One region of the Bradyrhizobium sp. Pha-3 genome, then DNA from elsewhere that is predicted to be linked to it. Evidence: predicted binding sites of a transcription regulator. Region 1 holds the regulator's gene; the other holds the start of a gene.

Evidence for each region. Region 1 encodes LexA, which represses DNA repair genes until DNA is damaged. Its sites were predicted from a motif close to TGTTCNNNNTGTGTTCNG; they were not measured.
Region 2: the regulator LexA is predicted to act here: its motif matches at 2,572-2,589, upstream of ACE10X_RS15350 (ImuA family protein).

The regions. Positions count from the first base shown of each region.
Region 1 is NZ_CP170151.1:4,968,046-4,975,155, reverse strand. It holds gene ACE10X_RS23350 (ComEC/Rec2 family competence protein) at 1-1,918, shown strand, start outside; gene ACE10X_RS23345 (hypothetical protein) at 1,915-2,142, opposite strand; gene ACE10X_RS23340 (hypothetical protein) at 2,287-2,715, opposite strand; gene lexA (transcriptional repressor LexA) at 2,973-3,677, opposite strand; gene glp (gephyrin-like molybdotransferase Glp) at 3,921-5,132, opposite strand; gene ACE10X_RS23325 (HAD family phosphatase) at 5,159-5,785, opposite strand; gene ACE10X_RS23320 (hypothetical protein) at 6,433-6,588, opposite strand; gene glyA (serine hydroxymethyltransferase) at 6,697-7,110, opposite strand, start outside.
Region 2 is NZ_CP170151.1:3,297,753-3,304,862, reverse strand. It holds gene ACE10X_RS15355 (DNA polymerase Y family protein) at 10-1,521, opposite strand; gene ACE10X_RS15350 (ImuA family protein) at 1,706-2,500, opposite strand; gene ACE10X_RS15345 (UdgX family uracil-DNA binding protein) at 2,757-4,205, shown strand; gene ACE10X_RS15340 (inorganic phosphate transporter) at 4,750-6,372, shown strand; gene ACE10X_RS15335 (LysR family transcriptional regulator) at 6,464-7,110, opposite strand, start outside.

The sequences.
Region 1 (7,110 bases):
GACGGCGCGCGTTGCCCACACGGTGCTGGCGCGGCCGATGTTCTCGGTGGCGCTGACCGGCTTCGTCGAGACGCGCGACATCCGCGAGAAGACCGATCGTTTCGTGCTGCGCGTGGTTTCGATGGAGAGCCCGCGCGACATGACGAAGCTCGATCGTGTCCGGCTCTCGGTGAAGAAGGGCACCGCGCCCGATGTCGGCAGCTTCGTTGAGTTGAAGGCGCGGCTGTTGCCGCCGCTCGGGCCGCAGCGTCCGGGCTCCTACGATTTCGGACGAGACCTGTATTTCCAGGGCATCGGCGCCTCCGGCTTCGTGATGGGCGCGGTCAAGACCAGGGAGCCGCCTGCGACCGGCGGCTTTGCGCTGCGCTACGCCGCCTTCATGCAAGGCCTGCGCGACGCCATCGACGCGCGTATTCGCACCACGCTCGACGGCGACCAGCGCGCGATCGCAACCGCGCTGCTCACCGGCCGGCGCGATGCGATCTCGACGCCGGTCAACGATGCGATGTTCATTTCGGGGCTCGGCCATGTGCTGTCGATCTCCGGCTACCATATGGCCGTGGTCGCCGGCGTCGTATTCTTCGCGGTGCGCGCGCTGCTCGCCCTGTTTCCCGCGCTGACGGCGGGGCATCCGATCAAGAAATGGGCCGCGGCGGCCGCGCTGCTCGCCGCGGCGTTCTATCTGTTGCTGTCGGGCGCGGAGGTCGCCACGCAACGGTCGTTCTTCATGACCGCCGTGGTGCTGCTCGCCGTGATCGTCGACCGCCGCGCGATCACCTTCCGTACGCTGGCGGTGGCGGCACTGATCGTGCTCGCGATCGCGCCGGAGGCGCTGGTGCATCCCAGTTTCCAGATGTCGTTTGCCGCGACGCTCGGGCTGGTGGCGCTGGTGCAGATCGGGTTGCCGAACCTATTCGCGTCGCCCGACCATTCGGCGACCGCACGGGTTGCGCTGTGGGGCGGACGTGAGCTCACGATGCTGATGCTGGCCTCGCTGGTGGCAGGGCTTGCGACGACGCCCTACGCTGCGTTCCATTTCCACCGCGTGACGCCCTACGGGCTGCTCGCCAACCTCGCGGCGATGCCTGTCGTCTCGGCGGTCGTGATGCCGGCCGGCCTGCTGGGACTCGTCGCCATGCCGTTCGGCTTCGACGGCGTGTTCTGGGCGATCATGGGGCTTGGCATCGACTGGATGATCCTGGTGACGCAATGGGTCGCCGCACTCCCGGGCGCGGTCGGCCGCATGGCGGCGTTCGGCATAGGGCCGCTGATCGCAGCGAGTGCCGGCATCATCCTGCTCGGGCTGCTGCGTACGCCGCTGCGCTGGTCAGGCGCGGTGCTGCTGCTGGTGGCCTCGGTCTGGGCGCTCAGGGTGCCGCAGCCGGACGTGCTGGTCTCCGGCGACGGGCGCAACGTCGCGGTGCGCGGCGGTGACGGGCGGCTGCATTTGATGCACAGCGCCAAGGATGCGTTCCTGGTCAAGGAGTGGCTGGCAGCGGACGCCGACGCGCGGACCGCTACCGATGCGTCGCTCGGCGAGGGCGTCTCGTGCGATGCCGGCGGTTGCGTGGCCCAGGGACCTGGCGGCGCCTTCGTCGCGCTCGCGACCCGGCCGGAGGCGCTGGCAGACGACTGCGAGCGCGCAGGCCTGATCGTGACGGCGCGGCCGGCGCCGCAGGGCTGCGCGGCATCGGTGATCGATGCCGAGCGACTGCGCCGCCACGGCGCGTTGGTGCTGCGGCGGATCAGGGACGGCTACGCCGTCGACGCGGTGAAGCCCGGCGGGATCGACCGGCCGTGGTCGCCGGCGGTTCCCGGCGACGGCGAGAGCGAGACGATGCTGCGCGCGCCCGCCGCCGCGCCGCGGCCCGCCGTGGACGCGACGCCGGCCGAGACCGATCTGCAGGGCGATGATTAGCGGTGGTCCGGCGAGGGGCCGCTCGGCAACTCGAACAGGCCGAGATGGTATTCGTCGGAGTCGGGGCCGACGTCGGGCTTCTTGACGAGGGTGAAGGAAGCCTCGGGAAATTGCTCCCAGACTTTCAGGTCGTCGGCCGTCACCGTCAGCCAACCGAACCGGAACATGTAGCGGCCCGGTTCCGTGACGCGTCCAGCCTTTTGCCAAGTGACCTTATCGACCACCGCGCACGTCCTCCGTGCCCGATGATGCGCCAAGGCGCCGGCCGACGCAAATCTCCCCATGCGCCCCGGAAGCGGAAGTCCGGGGTCGCCCGAAATTGCTTAGGTCATCCGCCGCCGAACAGCTCATTCCGCGGCACGATGCGCTCAACCCAAAAACAGCGTTGCGAATGCGGAGGGCCGCCGCTCTACAACCTTCGGCTTCTGCTCGACCGGCGGATGCAGCGCCGGCAATTGCAGCACGCTGACGCGCTGTCCCTCGACCAGCTGGGTCACCAGGACATGGCTGCCGTCGGGGAATTCGACCGCGTCATGATGCCGATCGGGCACGTCGGGCTCGACTTCGTTGAATACGCCGACGCGATAGTTCAGCGTCTTGGTCCAAATCCAGCGGCTGTCGTAGCGAACGTTCTCGGCGAAAGCGAGCTCGGTGCCCGGCAGCATGCAGACCGCGACAGTGGGATCGTTCTCCGAAGCAAAGCCGCGGGTCGACGTGCCGCGGAACGTCGTCGTGATCAGCGTCTCTCCGACAATGGCGGGGCGCGATGCCACGGCGTGCAGACTATAGTCACACATCGGATGGCTCCTCATTTCGAGGTAGCGACCCGTGCCTCTCCTTGAGGCATTAGGGCCTCTACCAGAGTGGACGATAGCGAACGAGCTTCTGCTCGTTTCTGGGCGATTGTACGACTGGTCCGAGACCGCCTCCGATCACAAACACGCGACGCTGCGCGAGAGGTATCGGAGCGCATCGGGCAGGCCGTACGCTACACTATCATGCAAGGAACGATCCGACGTGTTGCTCGTTCCCGGCCGCCGCAAGTATTTGCAATTCAGTATTTGCGATAAAGGCCGATCAGCTTGCCCTGGATGCGGACCCGGTTCGGCGGCAGGATACGCACTTCATAGGCGGTGTTGGCCGGCTCGAGCGCGATCGATGCGCCGCGGCGGCGGAAGCGCTTCAGGGTGGCTTCCTCTTCGTCGATCAGCGCCACCACGATGTCGCCGGTGTTGGCGACGTCGTTGCGCTGGATCAGCGCCATGTCGCCGTCGAGGATGCCGGCATCGACCATCGAGTCGCCGCGCACTTCGAGCGCATAGTGCTCGCCGGCGCCGAGCATGTCGGGCGGCACGCTGATGGTGTGGCTGCGGGTCTGCAGCGCCTCGATCGGCGTACCGGCGGCGATCCGGCCCATCACGGGGACCGCGACCGGACGGTTGCCGTCGTCCTCGGCGATCGGCGGCGTGCTGGCGCGCCGGCCGAGGGTGCCTTCGATGACGCTGGGCGTGAAGCCGCGGCGGCCGTTGCCGCCGCCGGCCGAGAGTTCGGGCAGCTTGATGACCTCGATGGCGCGGGCGCGGTTCGGCAGGCGGCGGATGAAGCCGCGCTCCTCCAGCGCAGTGATCAGGCGGTGGATACCGGACTTCGAGCGCAGGTCGAGCGCATCCTTCATCTCGTCGAAGGAGGGCGGTACGCCGGCCTCTTTCAGACGTTCATTGATGAAACGCAGAAGTTCGTACTGTTTGCGCGTGAGCATCTCGAGTATTCCCCCGGTTGATAGCGTCGTTCGATTCCGAGACTCTTCTGGTAGGGCCTGCAGGCGGGGCCTGACCTCAGGAGCATGTGCTCGTTGCACCTGCTTCCACACGACTTCCCGATTGTAGACACCAGTACTCGAAACAAATCATGAACGGACACTATATGTTCGATATGTGTTCCGCAACCACTTAATTTCCGGTGAACGGATCAGGCAACGCACAATCGGCGGGGCGCGAAAACCTTATTCGGGCAGTGTCAGGATCTCGCATTCGCTGCCTTGGACGGCCGCAGCCGCGAACGGCGGACGCACCAGAAGTGCCCGTGCCGCAGCGAGATTCCCGAGCAGCGACGAGTCCTGCTGCGTCACTGGCGTTGCGATCAGCGTGCCGTCCTCGCGCGCTTCGAGCCGTGCACGCAGATAGTCCTCGCGCTGGTCGTTGGCGGCGAGGTCGCGGCCGAGCAGGGCGCTCGTGCGGCGATGATGAATCACTTTCCGGCCGCTCAGCGCCCGAATCAACGGCACCAGGAACAGGAAGGCGCAGACATAGGACGACACCGGATTGCCGGGCAGACCGATCACCCGCATCGCGCCGAGCCGGCCATGCATCATCGGCTTGCCGGGCCGCATCGCAATCCGCCAGAACGTCATGTCGACGCCCTCGGCTTCCAGCGACCGCTTGACGAGATCGTGGTCGCCGACCGAGGCGCCGCCTGTCGTGATGAGGACATCGGCACCGGCCTCGCGCGCCCGGCGGATGCCGGCCGTGGTCGCCTCCACCGTGTCGGCGGCAACGCCGAGGTCGACGGTCTCGGCGCCCTCGGCGCGCGCCAGCGCCCGCAGCGCGTAGCCGTTGGAATAGACGATCTGGCCGGGGCCGGGCTGCGAGCCCGGCATCACCAGCTCGTCGCCGGTCGCCAGCACCGCGACCTTCGGGCGGCGGCGCACCGCAAGTTCCGGATAGTTCATGGCGGCCGCCAGCGACAGCGCGCGGTCGGACAGGCGGCTGCCGCCGCTGAGCAGCACCTCGCCCGCACGGAAGTCGACCCCGGCCGGGCGGATGTGCCGTCCGATGCTGGCGGTCTCCGTGATCGTGATGTGGTCGCCGTCGACGGCGGTGTCTTCCTGGATGATCACCGCGTCGGCGCCATTGGGGATCACGCCGCCGGTGAAGATCCGCACCGCCTGGCCGGCGCCGACCGTCCGCTCGAACGGCCGGCCGGCGGCGACTTCGCCGATCACCTCGAGCCGGGCCTTTAGATCAGCCGCATCCGCGGCGCGCACCGCATAGCCGTCCATCGCCGACATCGGCTGCGGCGGCTGGGTGCGCAGCGCCGCGAGGTCGTGCGCCAGGGTGCGGTGGTAGGCGGCATCGAGCGCGACCATCTCCTCCGGCAGCGGTTCGGCGCCGGCGAGGACGGCGGACAGGGCATCGGCAACCGGCATCAGGGCCACGCTCAGAGCTCCTCAATTCCCAATGTTCAAATACCAAGTGCGGTCAAAGCCCTTGCCACGTCATCCGTCGATGTCACGTGGATAGCATGAAGGCCGCGCGCCCGCGCACCTTCGATATTGGCGGCCAGGTCGTCGAAAAACAGGATCCGCGACGCCGGCACGCCGATGGCTTTTACCACATGATCGTAGGCCTCGGCGTCGGGTTTGCGGAAGCCGATGCTCGAGGACAGGAAGACGTTGCGGAAATGGCTGAGCAGCTCGGCATGGGTGACCGAGAAATGCGCGACATGGGCCGGATTGGTGTTGGAGAAGGCGTAGAGCGGCATCCGCTCGGCGGCCGCCGCGAGCAGCGGGGCGATGCCCGGCATCTCGCCGGTGAAGATCGCGTTCCAGCCTTCGAGGAACTGGGCGTCCGTGATGTTGATGCCGAGGGTCTGGCGCAGGCTTTCGAAGAACGCCGCGTCGTCGATCCGGCCGATCTCGTGATGCTTGAAACTGTCGTCGACGACAAAACGGGTGGCGAGCTCGGCGGGCGCGCAGCCGGCGTGCTGCGCCCAGTGCGCCATCACCTTGTCAAAGTTGATGTCGAGCACGACGCGGCCGATATCGAACAGCAGCACGTCGACGGCGTCGGGAGAGAATTGCGAGGTCATTGCATGAAACCGTGTACGAGAATTGCGGGCAGGCGGCAATGTCCTCGATTTCAGTGACCGGTGTGTGGATTGTACGTGGCGTTGCATTCATCGCGAGACTGTTCCCGCGCACACCACCGTCGTCCCGGCGAAGGCCGGGACCCATACACCGCGGCGGATCTTGTTGGATGCGACTCGGCGTTCCAGCGTTGCGTAACAATCTGTATTTGGGGTTATGGGTCCCGGCCTTCGCCGGGACGACGGTGAGGTTGTTTCGCGATTCAAGACGTCAAAAACCGCGGTGTCATCACCCGCATGCGCATGCGGGTGATCCAGTATTCCAGAGACGGCTGTGCTTGAGCCGAGAGGCCGCGGCGTACTGCATCGCCCGAATCTACCGGTGTCGTCCCTGCGAAAGCATACGCCGCAGCGGGTGTTGAGAACGGGACTCGTTGTCCCAGCGTCGTTCAACAATCAGCATTTGTGGTTATGGGTCCCTGCTCCCGTGCGCAATTGCGCACTAGGCAGGGACGACACCCAATATAAGGCGTCGTTTGTGGGTCGGGCAACTCAGTGGCACGCGCGCGAGCTTTCAGCGCATCAAGCGACTTGATGCTTGCCGGCGGCCGGATGCTTGCCGGCGGCTTGGTGCCCGCCGGGCGTAGCGCTCACATCCTGGACAGCGCCAGGCCGAGGTAACCGATCAGCGCGCCGGTGCTGAGAATGATGACGACGAGCGCCTGCTCCGAGCGTGCTTGCAAGGTTTTCCGGGTCACGGCGTTGGACGCTCCGTCTTCGAGATCATGCGGTCCAACGAACAGCATCGATTTCCGTTCCGGTCCTTTCCGGGGAACCTTCACGACGTGCCCATGCAGGCCGCATACCCGGCCGGGTGACGCGACGAACGCGGAGCAGGAATGCGGCTCGGCCGCCTATGAGGGCGGCGCGATCCCCGGAACGGGGAAAGCGCGGCACATTTCGACGCTGTTCGATCTCAGTCGTTTGACGACCGCTGCATCTCCCTTCGACCGGAGGGATTCCGCAATGAGTTCGGCGATGAGGCGCATTTCGGGCTCGCCCATGCCGCGCGTGGTCGCCGCCGGCGTCCCGAGGCGAATGCCGCTCGGCCTGAGCGGCGGACGCGGATCGTCGGGAATGATCTGCTTGTTTGCGGTGATCCCGACGGCGTCGAGGATGTTCTCGGCCGCGCCGCCGTCCAGGCCGACACTGGCCACCGTATCCACGACCATCATGTGATTGTCGGTTCCACCGGTGATCAACGTCATGCCGCGTTCCATCAACGCTTCGGCCAGGACCTTCGCGTTGCGCATGACCAGTCTTGAATA
Region 2 (7,110 bases), 1.7 Mb from region 1:
TATGCATATTCATGCGAACAGCCCGTGCACATACCAGCTGGCCGGGACGGGCTTACCCTCCTCGTCGCGCAGCTCGCTCTCGTAGAGGCCGTCGCGAAAGATCCAGAAGCGCTGGCCCTCGGCATCCTCGACGCGGAAGTAATCGCGCGTCAGCGACGCGCCGTCCTGCTTCCACCATTCCATCGCGATGCGCTCGGGGCCCTCGACCCGCACCACGTCATGCTGCGCGCGCCGCCAGGTGAATTGATGCGGCGGACCGTCGGGCACGGTCGCGAACGGCACCTTGATCGGTTCGGGCCGCTCGAACAGCCTGAGTGGACGCAGCGGCGGTTCGCCGGCAACGCGCTCCGGCCAGGCGGCGGCGCCCGCCGCGGCCAGATGATGCTGCGCCGGCAGCGTCAGCGCCGATCGTTCGGGGATGTGGCTCTCCAGCGGCAGATGCACGACGACGCGTTTTCCGCCGATGCGGGCGGCGATGCGGTCGATCAGCGCCGAGAGCTCGTCATTGTCGTGCACTGACGCGTCGAGATCGCGCTGCTGCTGCACCACGATCTCGGTACGCCCTGCGGCGAGGCGAATGAGATCGAAGCCGAAGCCGGGATCGAGCTGATCGTTCAGCGCATCGAGCCGCTCGCGGAACAGGCGGTCGATCATCTCGGGCCGCGTCACCGGACGCCCGGTCTCGACCATGACCGCGGGCACCGCGCCGTCGGTGCGGAAGAAGCTCGCTTCCAGCTGCCGGGCGCCCTTGCCCTGCTTGTCCATCGCCGCAACCAGCATCTTGGCGAGGCTCGAGAGCGTCAGCGCGATCACGGTGTCGGTCGCGACCGGCTCGGGGAAACGCTTCTCGACGATGTAGTCGGGCAGCGGCTTGCGCGGGCTGATCGGGGCATCGCCCTGCCCGAGCGCGTGGCTGAGCAAGGTGGTGAAGGCCGCACCGAACCGCGCCGAGATTTCATGCGGCGCGCGCGAGGCGACATCGCCGATGGTCTTCAAGCCGGCGCGGCGCAGGCCGGTGGTGACAGCGGCATCGGCACCGAGCGCCGACACCGGCAGCGGGCCGACCGCCGCCGCCTCCTCGCCATTGGCGACAACCTTGCCCGAGGCGATGCGCGTCAGCGTACGCGCCGCGATCGAGGTGCCGGCAATCGCCGCGCTGACCGCAAAGCCGCGCCGGCTCAGCGCCCCCGTCACGATCTGCAGCAGCGCGCGCTCGCCGCCGAACAGATGTGCGCAGCCGGTGATGTCGAGAAACAGACCGTAAGGCAGATCGAGCGCGACCAGCGGCGTAAAGCGGTCGCACCAGTCGGCGATGTCGTTCAGCGTCTTCAGATCGGCGGCGGGATCGGCATCATAGACCGTGAGCTCCGGACAGATCGCCCGCGCATTGGCGAGCGGCAGCCCGATCGACAGCCCGGCGCGCACCGCGGCCTCGTCGATCGCGTGCAGCAGGATGGCGTTGTGGTCTTTTGCGACGACAACGCTGGGGAGTTCTTGCACTGCCACCGCTTGCGGCGGCAAGCGAGGTTCTTTCTTCGCCTCTCCCGCTTGCGGGGGAGGCCGGATCGCATCGCCAGATGAGATCCGGGTGGGGGCTCTCTCCTCAGCGGGACTCGTGGCGAGACCCCCACCCCAGCCCTCCCCCGCAAGCGGGAGAGGGAGCCCTACCACCGCCCGTGTGTCGGTTGGCACAACGCCATGCGCATCAGCTTGCGAGGCGATGTCCTGCGCGAGCTTGCGCTTGATGCGGTCGATGGGCAGGCGTGGCAGCCACAGGCTGAGGATACGCCGACGGTTCACTGAATTGGCACTCATCACATTTCCATTCCATGATCCATCGCCCGACCGGGCCATGACGATTGCGCACGAGTTCGGCCTCGAAGCGCGGCGTGCCCCAGGCGCTCGCGGCATTGCCCGGCGGCGAATGCGCCGCGCGCACGATCCAGCGCGTCTCCGCGGTCGAGGGGATCGGAGTTGCTGCGATCCGCAGCACCAGCGCGGTGACGCCGGAGGCTTGCGCGGCCAGGGTCAGTTTGCGGCTGGCGACGAGATCGAACTGGCGCGCCTGGCCCCAGACCTCGAGCACGACCGCGCCGAGCGCATCGCAGGCGAGCGCGTCGGCCGCGGTGCGCAAACCGCTGTCGACATCGGCGGCGCGCACCGTGACCAAGAGGCGCGGATCGAGGCCGAGCTCGGCAAGCCCGCGCATCGACAGCGCGCCGTTTTCGCGATCGGAAAAATCCTGCCGCACCCAGACCAGCGGCTTGCGTGCCGACAGCCGTCCGGCGAGCCCGGCGATGAATCCGGTCGCCGCGCCGCCTTGATGGCCGGCCGCGAACACCTCGTGCAATGCTGCCGGCGCAAGCCCGCCGCGCAGCATCGCATCCGCACCGGCGTGTCCAAGCGCGACGCGGTTCGGCATCGCCGCATCCGATGGCGCCTCGATGCGCGCGATGCTGCCGCGCAGAGACGCAAGCGTACCCGTGCGTGCGCCATTCATTGCGCCGCTCCTTCCCAACCAAAATTTGAGGCCGTCACTGACCAGAATAGAGAACCAGGGACTGGCTCATTTGTTCATGATATGTTCTAATATAAAGCTAACGGAGCCCGCGGAGTCAATCGGATTGGTGAGCTCATCGATTCATGAGTGGAATCAATAGGATTCAGCAGCCGCCAAAGCAGACGGGCCCCGCTCTTCCGCAAGCCAGGCGCGGAAGGCCCCGGAAATGGCAGCGTGACGGAAACGGAGCAATCGCATGCGTATCATCGTGCTCGACAACGACACCGATTTCGAGGGTTGGCGCAAGGCCGCGCGGCGATTGGCGATCAATGACGTGAAGCCTGCGGAGGTCACGTGGACCGTACGCAAGGACGACGAATTGTCGCCGGCATCCTGCGTGAATGAATTACCTGACGTGCCGCAGGCGCAGTTCAACGTCCCCGCGATCTTCGTCGAGCTCGCAAAGGCCGCGATCCTGCATCGCAGTGACGAACGCTTTGCCCTGCTCTATCGCCTGCTGTGGCGGCTGCGCAGCCGCCACGATCTGCTCGGCGCGACCGATGATCCCGATGTCGTCGAGGTCCACGCGATGGCGCGCGCGGTCTATGTCGATATCGACAGGATGCACGCGCATCTGCGCTTCCGCGAGATCGGCCGCGAGCGGACGGCGCATTACGTCGCCTGGTTCGAGCCGGAGCATCGCATCGTCGAACTTGCCGCGCCGTTCTTCGCCGGCCGCTTCGCCGACATGCCGTGGTCGATCCTGACCCCCGACGTCTGCGCACATTGGGACGGGCACGCGATCTCGATCACGCCGGGCGTCGCCAAATCAGAAGTGCCGACCGAGGACCGGCTCGAGGAGGCCTGGCGGCGTCACGACAACGGCCGCTTCAATCCCGCACGGCTGAAGGTGATGGAGATGCCGCAAGCCTATTGGAGGAACCTGCCCGAGGACTCGATCATTAAGCCTCTGATCGAAGACGCAATGCGCATGACCAGCGGCCCCTTCATCGCACGCAAGGCGGCCGAGCCGCAGAAGCGGCAGGATACGCCGATGCCCCGCAAGCAAGCTCAAGGCAAGCAAGCTCAAGACAGGCAAGCTCACGACACGATTGCGGCCTTGCGCGAGGAGGCCGCCGATTGCCGCGCCTGCCCGCTGTGGAAAGACGCAACGCAAACCGTGTTCGGCGAGGGACCGCAGAGCGCAACGCTGATGCTGGTCGGCGAGCAGCCCGGCGACAAGGAAGATCTCGCAGGCCACCCCTTCGTCGGACCGGCCGGCCAGATGCTCGATCGCGCGCTGCAGGAAGCGGGCATCGATCGTCGCAAGGTCTATGTCACCAACGCAGTGAAGCACTTCAAATTCGTGCCGCGCGGCAAGATCCGGCTGCACCAGAAGCCGAGCACACCGGAGATCCGCGCCTGCCGCCAGTGGTATGAGCGCGAGCTCGCCACCATCAAGCCGGACCTCGTGATGGCGCTCGGCGCCACCGCCGCGCAGAGCGTGCTCGGCAAGATCACGCCGATCAACAAGAACCGCGGCCATCTGATCGATCACGACGGAACCAAGGTGCTCGTCACCGTGCACCCATCCTATCTGTTGCGGCTGCCGGATGAAAAAGCCAAGGCGCTGGAATATCAGCGCTTTATCGACGACCTGAAAATCGCCGCACATCAGTTGCGCAGATCAGCCGATGCAGCTTGAGTTCCGTAAAACCAGCGGAACCGGAGGAACTACATCGCAACGAGAAATTGTTCTAAACGCAGACAAATACCTACAACCTTTAATTGATCCGTGGTAGGGTAGCATGTTCCGCAGGTATCGGGCGTCATGTTCACGCCATGACGTACCCTGAGGCGGGCGCGCTGCGCGGTTTGCTAGCCCCGATCGTGCGGCGCGCCACCTCATCTCGCAATCCTCCTCCCTCATTCGCGATCCTCCCACTCGCAGGCGCCCGCCGAATTCTCCGGCCGTAAGGCCTGCCGGCCCCGCCGGATGCCGGTGTGATGTCATCCGCACATTGTCTCGTTCAGCGAAACGCAGGCCGCAAGTCTCCGTCGCGATCGGCGATCCGTTATTGCTGAAGTTTGCCACGAGGCCGCGAAGCCACGTGCGCGCTCAATGCGTTGCACAAAAATTCGGCTCGATGTCCACCGTCACCGCAAGCCGGCTCATCTCGCGGGGCCGGATTTCAATTGCTTGTCATATGCATCGATCAAAATCGGGAGCATTGGGACAGGAGTTTACCATGAGCGATATGGCGTTACCCGGCTCGATCGAGCCCGCCCTAACGAAGGGTCCGGACCTCGACAAGGGCTTTCATCCTCTCACCGGGGTTATCTATTTGGGCGTGGTCGCGGCCGCGCTGCTGTTCGTTGCCTACAGCATCTATGCCGATGTCGACGCCACCGGTACGCGCATCACCTCGTTCCTGCCGTATATCCTGCTGTTCGTCGCGCTGCTGATCGCGCTCGGCTTCGAATTCGTCAACGGCTTCCATGACACCGCGAACGCGGTCGCCACCGTGATCTACACCCGCTCGCTGCCGGCCCATGTCGCCGTGGTGTGGTCGGGCATGTTCAACCTGATCGGCGTGCTGCTCTCCAGCGGCGCCGTCGCGTTCGGCATCGTCTCGCTGCTTCCGGTCGAGCTGATCCTGCAGGTCGGCAGCAGTGCCGGCTTTGCCATGGTGTTCGCGCTCTTGATCGCCGCCATCATCTGGAATCTCGGCACCTGGTGGCTCGGCCTGCCGGCCTCGAGCTCGCACACCCTGATCGGTTCGATCATGGGCGTCGGCATCACCAATGCGCTGCTGCGCGGCCGTGACGGCACCTCGGGCGTCGACTGGTCGCAGGCGACCAACATCGCGAAGGCGCTGCTGCTGTCGCCGCTGTTCGGCTTCGCGCTCGCCGCCGGCCTGCTCTACCTCCTCAAGATCGCGCTGCAGCGCGCGACGCCGGCGCTGTTCGGCGAACCGGTCGGCGACCAGCCGCCACCGTGGTGGATCCGCGGCATCCTGATCCTGACCTGCACGCTTGTCAGCTTCTTCCACGGCTCCAACGACGGTCAGAAGGGCATGGGCCTGATCATGCTGATCCTGATCGGCACCGTGCCGACCGCCTATGCGCTGAACCGCGCAATGCCCTCGAGCCAGATCGAGCTGTTCACGGCGCACTCGACCGCGGCCAGCAAGGTCATCGAAGGCAAGGCCGCCGGTTACAACGTGATCGGCAATCCGCGCCCGGCCGTGACCAACTATGTCGCGCAGCACCAGATCAACGAAGGCACCTTTCCGTCGCTTGCGGTGCTGGTGCGCGACATCGGCCAGCAGGTTGCCCAGTATGGATCGCTGGCCAAGTTCCCGGCTGACGCGGTCGGCAACACCCGTAACGACATGTACCTGGCGTCCGAGGCGATCCGTTTCCTGATGAAGGACAAGGAAGCCGAGCTGACCGCTGCCGACATCGCCACGCTGAACGAGTACAAGGGCTCGCTCGATGCCGCGACGAAGTTCATCCCGAGTTGGGTGAAGTTCGCCGTCGCCATCGCGCTCGGCCTCGGCACCATGGTCGGCTGGAAGCGTATCGTCGTCACCGTCGGCGAGAAGATCGGCAAGACCCACCTGACCTACGCGCAGGGCGCCTGCGCCGAGATCACGGCGGCCGCGACGATCGCGGCGGCCGACGGCTACGGCCTGCCGGTCTCGACCACGCACGTGCTGTCGTCAGGCATCGCCGGCACCATGGCCGCCAACGGCTCCGGCCTGCAATGGGCCACGATCCGCAACATCGCGATGGCCTGGGTGCTGACGCTGCCGGCCGCGATGATCATCTCGGGCGTTCTCTACTACGTGTTCTACCACCTGTTCTGACGCCACACGCTTTCGGCGCAGCAACGCGCCGGACAAAGGCCCGCACTCCGGTGCGGGCCTTTTGCTTTGGACCTGCAGCCCGGCTCCTCGCTCAGGCGGCGCAAGCCTTCGCAACCTCGGCCAGCAGGCCGCGCGCCCATTTGTGCAGGCCGGATTTGGCCGTCCTGGCGCCCCAGTACATGTCGATCGAGATCGGCACGCGGAACGGCAGCGCAGCGACATGGAGGCCGCCGCGCATCGCCCGCGCCAGATGATACGGGATGGTCGCGACGAGCCTCGTGCCTGTGATGATGCGCTCCAGACTGTCGTGGTTGGGAAGGCTGACCACCGCCTCGATCTCGATCTTCCTCGCCCTCAGCGCCGCGAGATAAAGCGGCTGCCACTCACCGCTGTGGGTGATGAAGACATGCTCGGCCCTGGCATAGGCCGATAGCGCGATCCGGCCGCGCGCGAGCGGATTGGCCGGATCCATCACGCAGACATAGTGGTCGGTGAGGAGATGGCGCCGAAAGAAGCTCTCGCCGACGATCCCGACCGGACCGAGCACGATGTCGCACTGGTTCTGCTTGAGATGAACGTCGCCGTGGCCCGCGGCATCGAGCAGGACGAGACGGACCCGCGGCGCGCCGGCACGCAGCCGCGTGCTGAACTGCGGGATCAGGGTCTGGCGTTCGTGATAGTTGCAGGAGATCGTCACGCTGCCCTGTGCCGTCGCCGGATCGAACTCCGCCGGTGATG